Regions from separate parts of the Weizmannia sp. FSL K6-0777 genome, predicted to be linked through region 1. Evidence: predicted binding sites of a transcription regulator. Region 1 holds the regulator's gene; each other region holds the start of a gene.
The links. Region 1 encodes Rex, which represses fermentation and respiration genes when NADH is low (regulators of the CRP and FNR family bind a similar motif). Its sites were predicted from a motif close to TTGTGAAATATTTCACAA; they were not measured.

Region 1 (4,281 bases):
GCGTGTCCAGCTCCAATTTCCGTTGCTCCAGTTCTTCTGTCAGCTCGCGGATTTTAATATGGTCCTGAAAGATTTCCGGGTCGGCCATTTTTTCTTCCCGGTCATGAATTTCTGTTTCCAACGTTTCAATTCTTGTTTCAATTTCTTCAATCCTCCGCTTTTTTTGCCGCTCGCGTTTTTTTGCTTCTTTATCCTGCCGGTAGTTGTTTTTCGCCGGCTGTTCCGCTTTAACCTTTTCTTGTTTCGTGTTTTCCAGGCGTGCAATTTCCAGCATTTCTTCTTTTTTTTGCACATAATAATCATAGTCGCCGAGAAATTCACGGGTTCCCTCCGGCGAGAGCTCCACCACTTTTGTGGCAATCCGGTTAATGAAATAGCGGTCGTGGGAAATGAACAAAATCGTTCCCGGGTAATCGATGAGCGCATTTTCCAGTACTTCTTTACTGTCCAAATCAAGGTGGTTTGTCGGTTCATCTAAAATTAGAAAGTTCGCCTTTTCCAGCATCAATTTGGCGAGGGCAAGCCGGGCTTTTTCGCCGCCGCTTAAGGATGAGACGGTTTTTAAAACGTCATCGCCGGAAAAAAGAAAATTCCCGAGTGCCGTGCGGATTTCTTTTTCTGTTTTCAGCGGGTATGTATCCCATAATTCCCGGAGGACCGTTTTATTGGAAGATAAGTCGGCCAGTTCTTGATCGTAATAGCCGGTCATAACGTTGGAGCCATATTCGATCGTGCCGGATATCAGCGGGATTCTCCGGATAATCGATTTCAAAAGCGTTGACTTGCCGATGCCGTTCGGGCCGACAAGGGCAACACTGTCTTGTTTTTTGACTGAAAGATGGATGTTTTTGGCAACCGGCTCCCCGTCGTAGCCGATGGCAGCATCCCGGACATGAAGGACTTCGTTCCCGCTTTGTTTGGCAATTTCAAACGAAAACCGGGCAGATTTTTCATCGCCAAGCGGCTTGTCCATCAATTCCATTTTTTCCAGTTGTTTCCTCCTACTTTGCGCCCGCTTTGTCGTGGTGGCACGGGCAATGTTTTTTTGGATGAATGCCTGCAATTTCGCAACTTCTTCCTGCTGCTTTTCATATTGTTTGACCTCTCGCTCGTACTGGGCGGCCTTTTGTTCCAGATACCGGCTGTAGTTGCCGTGGTATTTTTTAATAGAATGCCTTGAAATTTCATAGACCTGGTTGACGACTTTATCCAGAAAATAACGGTCATGGGACACGATCAGAATGGCGCCTTCATAGCCTTGTAAATATTGCTCCAGCCAGGTGAGCGTTTCGATATCGAGATGGTTTGTCGGCTCATCCAAAATGAGGATGTCCGGCTTTGTGAGCAGCAATTTCGCCAATGCAAGGCGTGTTTTTTGCCCGCCGCTTAATGTCCGGATCGGGGTGTTGTAGTCGTACTGGTCAAAACGGAAGCCATGCAGAACGGACCGGATATCCGCTTCGATCTGATATCCGCCTTCATCTTTAAAACGTGTCTGCAAAGTATCATAAGCATGCAGCACTTTTTCATACTCCGCCGGGCGGTTATAAATCTTAGGGTCGGCCATTTTTTGTTCGTATTCGCGAAGCTGTTTTTCCATATCCAGCAAATTTTTAAAAACCGACATCATTTCGTCCCAAATGGACAGATCCGATTCGAGTCCGGTATTTTGGGCGAGATAACCGATTTCGACACCATTCGGCATAATGATGGAACCTTCATCATAAGAAAGCTGGCCGGCGATGATTTTCAGGAGGGTCGATTTGCCGGCCCCGTTTCTCCCGACCAAGGCAATCCGGTCTTTTGTTTGAATTTCTAATTTTATATCCGATAAAATAAGTTCAGCGCCATAATATTTTGTGACTTGTTGAACTTGCAGCAACATCATCTTTATGTTCACCTCTATACCATTGTAAGTGTACAGGAAGGCGAACTGCAACTCAACCGGCGTGATCGGAATTTGTCAAAAAACTTTTCACATAAATTCGTAAAAACCCATGAAAAAAATGCTTACTTGTGATATATTTAACATAGTTGGAGAGAGAAAAAGACGCATGCAGGCATTTTTTTAAAACATATTTTTTCTTTGCTCAGATAGGAGTAATATTATAATGAAGAATGGCAGCGCTGCCATTCTGGAATGGACGCACGATTGGAACCAACAGCACAAAAAACTTAAGCTTTCAACTTGGGGGATTTCACATGAAGGATGAATCAGTAAAAATACCGCAAGCCACTGCAAAACGGCTTCCATTATATTACCGGTACCTGAGAAATTTATATACACTTGGCAAGCAAAGGGTATCCTCGGCGGAACTGAGTGAAGCGGTGAAAGTCGACTCCGCTACGATACGCAGGGATTTTTCCTACTTCGGGGCACTTGGAAAAAAAGGTTATGGTTATAATGTAAAATATTTATTGTCTTTTTTCGGCAAGACGCTGAACCAGGATGAGATCACAGATGTAGCGCTGGTTGGCGTTGGGAACCTCGGTACAGCCCTTTTGAATTACAATTTTTCGAAGAATAACAGCGCACGGATTGTGATGGCATTTGACAATGACCCCGGGAAGGTGGGGAGCCATGTTGGCAATGTGCCTGTTTACAGCATGGACGAATTAAGAGAACGGCTTTGCGCGGAAGATGTGACGGTTGTGATTTTGACGGTCCCCGCTTCCAGTGCCCAGGCAGTGACAGACGAGCTTGCCAGTACAAATGTAAAAGGCGTTTTAAACTTTACACCTGCCCGGCTGAACGTGCCGCCGGATATCCGCGTCCATCATATTGACCTGGCCGTGGAACTACAGGCACTGATCTATTTTTTAAAACATTATTCAAATGATGAAGAAAATTTGAAAGAAACAAAAGAGCCGGTTGCGAAGCCATAGCCAAAAAGCTTTTTTTCCGTTATCATAGTGGGTACAGGGGGTGGCCCGATTGAAAACGGAATGCAGGCGCAAATGGCAATGGCCGGATTTGGCTGTGGCGTGCAAAGGGAAAAGGGCGGATTCAACGCCGGCACTTAAAGGGGAACGGCGATGAATACGAAAAAAATGCCGGTTACCGGACACATCCAGGAATTGAGAAAGCGGTTAATTACCGTTCTCATTTTCTTTCTGTTTGCCCTGGTTGTTGGCTTTTTTACCGCAAAACCTGTTATACGTTATTTGCAGCATGCCAAAAATGCCGGCATGTTCACGATGAATGCCTTCAGGGTAACCGATCCTATTAAGGTTTTTATGGAAGTTTCGGTTGTGATCGCATGCCTATTGACCCTGCCGGTGATTTTGTACCAGCTTTGGGCGTTTATAAGCCCGGGGCTGTATGAGAAAGAAAAGAAACTGACATTAAGTTACATTCCTGTTTCCATCTTGCTTTTTATAGCCGGCGTTTCTTTTTCCTATTTCGTGCTTTGTCCGCTGATGGTGAAGTTTATGATGGGCTTGTCAAATGAAATGGGCATTCGTGCGGTGATCGGGATCCGGGAGTATATTCAGTTTCTGCTAGAGATCACGCTTCCGTTTGGCTTTGTGTTCCAAATGCCGGTCGTGGTCCTGTTTCTGACCCGGCTTGGCATCATTACGCCGAGACTGTTGAAAAAGGTAAGAAAATATGCGTATCTTGCTTTGATTGCAGCTGCCGGCATCATCACCCCGCCGGACGTGTTTTCGCAGCTGATTACCTTTGTTCCACTCGTTTTGCTGTATGAAGCAAGCACACTGATTTCGAAAATGGCGTACCGCAATGCCAAAAAAGCGGCAAAAGAAATGCCAATGGATGAACAGACGATTGCTTCTGAATAAGAAAGCCGTTTTCCGGACGGAGCCGGAAAACGGCTTTTATTTTTTCACTGAGTTTTTCAGCTTGAAATGGAGAAAGATCAGCCTGATGCCGGAACCCAGATCCAATGTTGCAATCAACAGCAGTAAATAAGAAAAAAAGCCCCAGCCGCCCACTTGTACCTGCTGAATGGCAAAATAAGTGAACAAAGCCCCGAGCAGGCAGTTTACAATCCCTGAAAAAAGTGGTCTCATCATAGAAGTCCTCCAATTGAGCTGTAAATTTCATGTACGGATGTCTGCAGAACGGACGGGTGCAAAAGCAGCCTCACGACCACAATCGTGTTCATGGAAACATGCGCAAACATGGAAACGGTGATCCGGTTTGTTTTCTCGTATAAATAAGCGAGCGTCAGCCCTAAAAGGGAATATAAAAACAAGTGGCTCGGTTCGGTATGCGCGAGTCCGAAAATAACCGAGCTGACAATACCGGATAAAAGGAAT
Region 2 (4,281 bases), 960 kb from region 1:
TCTTCCTTTCTGCCTATTTGTGTTATAACAAGAGTACGGAGAAGGGAGTTGTCTTATGCACTTAAAAAGGCGAATTGCAGTTATGGCGTTTGCCATATTCGTTGGCACGGCACAACTAAATGCCTATGCAGAAACAGATCAAGGTTCCTTACAGAAAAAATTGGATGAAAATACGCAAACCATTCAAAAGAAAGAATCGGAGAAAAAAGCCGTCGAAAGCAAAATGGAAAATTTGCAAAAAGACTGGAACGCATTGCAATCATCCATTCAGAAAAATAAAGAAAATATCGCAGCAACTGAAGCGAAAATCCAGTCAGCAAAAGATTTGATTGAAAAGAAAAAAGAGGAAATCGTAAAGCTGGAGGACCAAGTTTCTGCACGGGAAGGCGTGATTAAAAAACGCCTCGTTGCCATGCAAAAAAACAACCAATACGACTATGTGATTGAAACGATTTTAAACGCGGAAAGCATTGGCGACCTGATCAACCGGGTCAGTGCAGTCGCGACACTGCTGAACGCTGATACAAGCCTTTTGGATCAGCAAAAAGCGGACCTTGCGAAAATTGAAGCCGATAAAAAAGCCATTGCAGACCAGGAAAAAGTGCTCGAACAGGAGCAGGCAAACTTGAAAAGCAGCCAGGCAAAACTGCAAACAAATTTAAAAGAAAAGGAAAAAGCATTGTCGGGATTAAAATCGAAGTATGACAGCATTCAAAATGAGCTGTCAAAAGCGGAACAAAAACAAACCGACTTGAATACGAAAATCAGCAACCTGCAAAAAGAAATAAAGGCACAGCAGGCGGCCGCAAAAGCAAGGGAAGAAGCCCTCGCAAAACAAGCGAGCGAAGCTGAAGCCGAAAAGGCAGCGGAAGCGCAAGCTGAAAAAACAGCAGAAACACAAGCGAAAAAACCAGCGGAAGCCGGTGCCGGGAAAACGGCCGGAACCAAATCCGCCGCATCTTCCGGCCACAGCACGCCACAAGGCAAATCCTTTTATGTGACGGCGACATCTTATAACCATGAAGATACGAAGCTGGATATTACCGCTTTGGGATATAACATTAAGAAAAACCCGAACATGAAATTGATCGCTGTCGATCCATCGGTCATCCCGCTCGGCAGCAAAGTCTGGGTTGAAGGATACGGGGTTGCCATCGCAGCCGATACCGGCGGTGCCATTAAGGGCCATATCATCGATGTCCTGATGCCGAACAAAAAAGCTTCCATCGCATGGGGGCGCCGTACGGTCAAAGTGATCATATTGAATTAAGAAAAAGCAGCCTTGAATCGATTCAAGGCTGCTTTTTTATATCCGCCTATGGCAGGCCCGCTCCTAACCCCGGCAAAAAACAGGCCCATGCTTTTCCCGGAAAGCGGGGCAAGCATGGGCACTTTTTTCGGCAGTCCGCCTTAAGCAGGCGCCGGGATTTTTTTCAAAGAAAAAGCCGGGCCTCCCATGAAGCCCGGCCGGCACAAATGCTTACAATACCGGTGCCATTGTTTCTTTTAGCACTTTTACAGAATGATTGAACTGTTCCTGTTCTTTTTCGTTCAGTTTGATTTCAACCACTTCACGGATGCCCTGGCGATTGATGATGGCCGGAACGCCAACGTACACATCGCTGTTTCCGTATTGGCCTTCAAGAAATGCAGAGACCGTCAATACGCTGTTTTCATTGTTCAGGATTGCCCTTGTAATCCGGGTCAGGGACATCCCGATGCCGTAAAATGTGGCCCCTTTTCGTTCAATAATATGATAAGCCGCATCTCTCGTATTGACAAAAATGTCATCTAACGTCTTTTCGTCAATAATTCCTTTTTGTAGATAGCTTTCAATCGTATCGTAACCGATATTTGTATGGCTCCATACCGGAAGTTCCGTATCGCCGTGTTCGCCGATAATCGCAGCATGCACATTGCGCGGGTCAATTCCAAATTGGGCGCTCAAAGAGTTGCGGAGACGCGCGGAGTCAAGCACTGTGCCCGAACCGATAACATGTTCTTTCGGCAGGCCGGACTCTTTCCAAGTTACATATGTCAAAATGTCAACCGGGTTGCTGGCAACAAGAAAAATCCCGTTAAAGCCGCTGTCCATGATGCTCTTAATCATGCCTTTAAAAATTTTTGCGTTTTTGGCAACAAGATCAAGCCTTGTTTCGCCCGGTTTTTGCGGGGAACCTGCCGTAATGACAACAAGATCGGCAGTGCCGCAATCGGAATAATCGCCTTTCCAAACGCGGGTCGGCGTAGGCGCAAATGGCAGGCCGTGGTTCAGGTCCATGGCTTCCCCTTCTGCTTTTGCTTCGTTAATATCGATTAAAACAAGCTCTTCTGCAACACCCTGATTAATCATGGCGTAGCAGTAACTTGTACCAACTGCACCCGTTCCAACCACTGCAATACGATTGACTTTTTTCATGTATAATCTTCCTTCCCATCAAAAGTAAAAAATATATCCACTGTATGAAAGCAGTTTTGCAAGCCCGGCATGGCGGGCCCCTATCCAGTCTATGGATATTGTGCCAACTCCTAATGGATTCCATACTGCTTTTCCTTTAAAGCAGGACAATTAAACTTTTGCAGCAATTGCTGCCGTGCGGTTTGTGAAATAGATGGACGGCATGCCCTTTTATGGCTGAAATTGACTGTTCCGTTCATTTTCCTTCATTCCACATGGGTAAGTATACCACTATTTTTGTGATCAGATTCACATATTTTATGGCGAAAATTTGAAAATTTATCTGCCCAAATGCCCGGTTTTAAAGGAAAATGACGGTTTTTCAAAATTATCCGTTTACATTTTTCACAAATGGCTTTATTTGAAAGAGCCAGATATGTAAGCGTTATTCATTCTTGTGCTGATTTTCACAAAGTGCCCCGGATGGAGGAATAAATGGCTGATCCCGCCCAAATGATCTCTGCCATTTTTGCTCCTGAATGCCTGCCCTCCAAAAAAGCGGGTGCTGCCCGCTTAAAAAAACCCGCTTCACATGCATGGAGGCGTGCACGCCAGGCATCGACAAAAACGCAACTGCCCAGCCATTCATGTCTGCATCATAAATGGACACCGTGCGGACAGCCAGTACGACGGGCATAATAAAGCCGGCCATAAAATCAATTTTATATAAGTAAATTTTTTCTCTCCATACCGGCTGCTTTCATTTATTATCAAAGAAGAAGAGAACGGTTTCACTGCCAATTCTTTTCTTTCCATCTCCGGTACTTGCCACATTAAAAACACGAATGATATTCATCATTGACTTTCAATCGTTCGCATTTTATCCTTAATTTATCCCTTTATGCGGGAAATGTTCCTTTACTGGTTTTTAATTTTATAAAGTATTAGACTTTTTTCATTTTACAAGTATAATAATAAGTATCATTTTCTTTGTGCATTTTTCTGACCAAATGAAAGGAGCGATTATCCTTGCATCAAATTGATGAAAAGAAAGCCCCCCGGATGGCCCTGCAGGCAGACATGGATTTTCTCGCCGGGCTGCTGGATAAAGTGATCCTATTTGAAGGCGGCGAAGCATTGCTCAAAACAATCCAAAATATTCGCTCCCTGGCACAAAAAGCGAGGGAAACCGGCGATGAGGCTTTCTACCTTCAATTAAAAAAAGAAATTACAGACCTGAATCCGCCAGAACGGCAGGAAGTCATCCGCGCTTTCTCTACCTATCTGCAATTATTTAATATTACCGAGCAAAATTTCAGAATTAAGCGCCGGCGGGAGTACCAGTCGGAAGATACAGACCAGGTCCAACCGCGTTCACTTGAAGATGGCATCGAAACGCTGCGGAAAGAAAAAGTGCCGGCTGAAATGGTTGCAGAACTGCTGGACAGTTTATCGCTTGAACTGATTATAACGGCACACCCGACAGAAGCAACGAGGCGGACCATTCTGCAAATCCACAAACGTATTGCAGACCTTTTAAAAGCGCTCGAATATGCCAACACCCGTTATGAGAAAAAAGTCATTGAAGAAACGATTTTGAATGAGATTACCATTTTATGGCAAAGTTCCGAAATCCGCGAGAAAAAACCGTCCGTTCTCGACGAAGTGAAAAACGGGCTTTACTATTTCGACAATGTCCTGTTCGACGTGCTGCCGCGCATACACGAAGACTTGGAAGACTATCTGCACGAATCGTACGGACAGCGATTTAAAGTCCCTTCCTATCTTCATTTTGGCTCGTGGATCGGCGGCGACCGGGACGGAAACCCGAACGTGACCGCGGACATCACCTGGAAAACGCTCGAAATGCAACGTGAACTCGT
Region 3 (4,281 bases), 730 kb from region 1:
GGCTTTAACCAAGCGATCCAGCTTTTGACTTCAAACCGTGTGGATGCAACGGTCAATGATTCCCTAACTTATCTGGATTACAAAAAGCAAAAACCGAATGCTGCCATTAAAGTTGCCGCCACCGCAAACGATGCCAGCAAATCCGCTCTTTTGTTCCGGAAACATTCAGGGAAATTGACAGACAAAGTAAATGATGCTTTAAAAGATATGAAAAAAGACGGCACACTAACAAAAATTTCAAAGAAATGGTTTGGTGAAGATGTTTCCCAATAACCTTGCGTTTATCAGCAGCAACCAGCTGCATTTGGTGCAAAGTTCCCTTCTGTCGATGCTGAAGGGAGCTTTGCATTATACGATTCCATTAACGATCATCACTTTCTGTATCGGTCTTGTGCTGGCACTTGCCACGGCGCTGGCACGAATTTCCGGTATTAAAATACTGGAATGGATTGCCCGAATCTATGTCTCAGCAATCCGCGGAACCCCGTTGCTTGTGCAATTATTTATCATTTTTTACGGGCTGCCGTCTGTGCACATTACCATTGGTTCTTTTCCAGCCGCCATTATCGGCTTTTCGCTCAATGTCGGCGCGTATGCATCAGAAATTATCAGGGCAGCGATTTTGTCGATTCCAAAGGGACAATGGGAAGCAGCCTATTCGATCGGGATGAACTATTCACAGGCTTTGAGAAGAATTGTACTCCCACAGGCCGTCCGCGTATCGGTACCGCCACTTTCTAATACGTTTATCAGTCTCGTGAAGGATACGTCTCTTGCTTCCTTGATTTTGGTGGCCGATCTGTTCCGTAAAGCCCAGGAAATTGCCTCCACCACTTATCAATTTATGCTGCTGTATGTCGAAGCGGCCTTTTTGTACTGGGTGATTTGTTTGATTCTCTCAATAATCCAGCAAAAGTTGGAAGGCCGTTTTGATAAATACATCAGCAAGTAAGGAGGGACCTGTATGATTCGAATAGAAGGGTTACATAAACAATTCGGCAACCTTGAAGTGCTGAAAGGCATTGACTTAACCATTGAAAAAGGGAAAGTGATCGTCATCATCGGCCCATCCGGTTCTGGTAAAACCACGCTGCTCCGCTGTATGAATGCCCTTGAAATCCCAAATCAAGGCAGAGTACAGATCGGTGATGTATCCGTTGACTTTTCCCAACATCCCAATAAAAAAGAACGCGCGGCTTTGCGGCAAAAATCCGGCATGGTTTTCCAACAGTACAATCTTTTCCCGCATAAAACGGTTCTCGAAAATGTGATTGAGGGGCCTATCATTGTAAAAAGGAAAAACCGCCAGGATGCAGTAAAAAAAGCTGAAATGCTGCTGGAAAAGGTAGGCCTGCTTGATAAAAAAGATGCGTATCCGGCAAGCCTTTCCGGCGGTCAGCAGCAGCGCGCCGGGATTGCGCGGGCGCTTGCGATGGAGCCGGAAGTAATGCTGTTTGACGAACCGACATCCGCACTGGACCCGGAACTTGTGAGCGGCGTGCTAAATGTGATGAAGGAGCTTGCTGAAGAAGGGATGACAATGGCCGTTGTCACACACGAAATGCGGTTTGCCCGCGAAGTTGCAGACAAGGTGATTTTCATGGATGGCGGTGTCATCCTGGAGCAAGGCAAACCGGAAGAAGTATTCCATCATCCAAAAAACGCACGGACCAAGCAATTCCTGCAGCTGATTCAAAGCTAATGAAACGGATCAGGTTTTTCGATATAAAACGAGCTGCCCTCTATCAGGCAGCTCGTTTTATATTACTTGATTTTTTCAGCCGAAAAAGGGGATACGGTGTGTGTGTCAACAACAGCAACCGGCACTTTTTCTTTTTTCTTTGATGTTAAGAAGGCGTACATGGCACCGACAAAGACGCCGCCGCCAATCATATTGCCGAGCGTTACCACACCAAGGTTGTGCAAAATGCCCACGAGTGTAATGGTATCCGGGTGTGGTGCGGCAAGTGCCAGCGAGAACAGCACCATATTGGCAATGCTGTGTTCGTAGCCTGAAATGACGAAGCCAAACACGAGCAGCATCATCGAAGCGATTTTAGCCCCGTCTCCCTTTACGTTTATCGGAACCCAGAACCCTAAACAAACAAGCCAGTTACAAAGAATCGAACGGAAAAACATTTGGGCCGTCGTCAGGCTAATTTTCCCACCAACAACCGACATTAAAAACTGGCTGTTATCCGAATCCGCATAGAGTCCGCTGTAATGGATAAACAGCGCGAAAATCGCCGCACCGATCAAATTTCCGGCATACGTTGCCACCCAGTTTGTGAGCGCATCTTTCCAAGTTGTCGCTTTTTTTACCGTGCTCATTGTCATCATCATCGTATTGCCGGTAAAAAGCTCGCCGCCGCCAAACATAATAAGCACAAGCGCTGCGCCAAAAAATATTGAAGCCATAAAGGAAGTAACCGGAGACTTCGCATCAAAAAACGGCTCAGCAAGACGGTAACATATTATAATGGCAAAACCGATGAACATACTTGCCAACGCTGCTTTTGTCACATAACGAAGCAAGGATTCTTCCAGATATTTTTTCTTATTTAATGCCATTTGAACAACAGATTCAACGGCCTCGTACATAAACACCATCTCCAACATGAAAAATGTTTAATTGTGAATCATATCACAAACAACTGCCTTTCTATCATATCCCCTTTTTCCCTGTTTGTGTTTGTATATATTTTGAACGTTTATGAAGCGATTACACGAGAAAAGACTATTGATAGGCCGTCAGAGCTGCCCTATTTTACAAGCCAAAATCCGAGAAAATATTATATGTATATAATATTCATATTTAACAAAAAAGTATTGCTATTAAAGTCCTTTTTCATTAAAATAAGTTACAGAAAGAGAAGATTTGAGGAAGGATATAGAAAAAAATTAATTGAACGGAAAATTGCGGAGGGTACAAATGCTGCAAAGTCATTCTTATCGAATACTACATAATAAACTCAGTTTGGTTTGTCTTCTCCTTATTTTATTCATTCCTTGTGTGGAAATCATACAATTACTTATCAACCAAATCCAGTTTGGTGATAAGTGGGATCCTGCTTTTGCATTTTTCCTGACAGGCTCAAGCAGAGCGCATGGAGCACAAATCGTCTTAATTTGGTTTTTGCCAATTTATTTCTTGATTGCTTTTTCGGACGATGCCATATTGGATTATAAATTGGGATACAGAAATGTAGTCGTTAATAAAATCGGAATCAAAAAATACTGTTCAGAAAAGATACTATATAAGATGAACTTAAGTTTTTGACAGCTCTAATCTAACAAGCAGCCGGTCAATGACTTCTTGGCTCTTTTGGCTGGCTTGTTTCATAAATTCCGCCACGTGGGAGCGAATTTGGTAAAATTTGCTGAAAAAGACGTTGTTTACGACATCTTGCTTTAGCCACTTCCATAATCCTTCCACTGGGTTCTACTCAGGGCTGTATTTAGGAAGAAAAACAAATTCCATTCGTGGATTTTCTTTCAGGAAATCCTTGATAAATTGTGATTGATGCACTTTGCTGTTGTCCAAAACCATTACAATTTTACCTTGCGGGTATTTACTTAAAATGAGTTCTACAAAACGTCTAAAGGCCAAGGAATTACTTTTTTCTTCTTCATAGTGCGTAATTTCGCCGGTTTCATAGTTTATGGCAGCGAACAGCTTTGCACCCTTATGCTGGCCGTATGTTTTGATTTTTCGCTGCTGTCCTTTTGGGAACCAGTTATACTGCAGAGCCTGATAAGCACGGATGAATGCCTCATCTTCGAATAACAGGTGATCGATGATCCCATTCTCCAGTTGCTGTTTTAGCTTTAGGAAAGTGACTTCTTTGAATGCTTTTTGCTCTTCAGGATCTGCTTTTGCCAAAGTATATGTGGCCTTTGTATAGCTAAACCCAAGCCGGTGTAACATTTTAGAAACGCCCCTTGGGGTATACGACTGTTGAAATTCACGCTGGATCCAATCGGCGATTAACGGGAGCGTCCAAGTGTATTTTGCTTCGAACCCAACTTCTGCAGGGGTTTTGTTTATAATGGTTTCGGCCAACTGCTTTTGTTGATCTTCCGTTAATTTCTCAGGTTTACCTGTTGGTTTTTTCATTTGAAGGCTGGAGATTCCTCCTTCTTCATAAGCATGACAGTAATTCATGACCGTTTGCCGGGTACGTCCTATAATCTTAGCAATTTCTGGATAAGTCCGGCCTTCTAAATGTAACAGCACAGAGAGATAACGCTCATAAAGATGTTTATCCCTTGTGTTTTGCA

Region 2: the regulator Rex is predicted to act here: its motif matches at 2,696-2,713, upstream of NST70_RS03205 (L-lactate dehydrogenase).
Region 3: the regulator Rex is predicted to act here: its motif matches at 2,633-2,650, upstream of NST70_RS12480 (formate/nitrite transporter family protein).

The regions. Positions count from the first base shown of each region.
Region 1 is NZ_CP151971.1:3,320,561-3,324,841, reverse strand. Features, by position in the region: gene NST70_RS15900 (ABC-F family ATP-binding cassette domain-containing protein) at 1-1,888, opposite strand, end outside; gene NST70_RS15895 (redox-sensing transcriptional repressor Rex) at 2,203-2,886, shown strand; gene tatC (twin-arginine translocase subunit TatC) at 3,037-3,801, shown strand; gene NST70_RS15885 (YdiK family protein) at 3,838-4,035, opposite strand; gene NST70_RS15880 (CPBP family intramembrane glutamic endopeptidase) at 4,032-4,281, opposite strand, start outside.
Region 2 is NZ_CP151971.1:697,975-702,255, reverse strand. Features, by position in the region: gene NST70_RS03210 (3D domain-containing protein) at 83-1,270, shown strand; gene NST70_RS03205 (L-lactate dehydrogenase) at 1,481-2,419, opposite strand; gene ppc (phosphoenolpyruvate carboxylase) at 3,428-4,281, shown strand, end outside.
Region 3 is NZ_CP151971.1:2,593,714-2,597,994, forward strand. Features, by position in the region: gene NST70_RS12465 (amino acid ABC transporter substrate-binding protein) at 1-273, shown strand, start outside; gene NST70_RS12470 (amino acid ABC transporter permease) at 260-952, shown strand; gene NST70_RS12475 (amino acid ABC transporter ATP-binding protein) at 965-1,702, shown strand; gene NST70_RS12480 (formate/nitrite transporter family protein) at 1,765-2,601, opposite strand; partial or broken gene NST70_RS12485 (IS630 family transposase) at 3,269-4,281, opposite strand, start outside.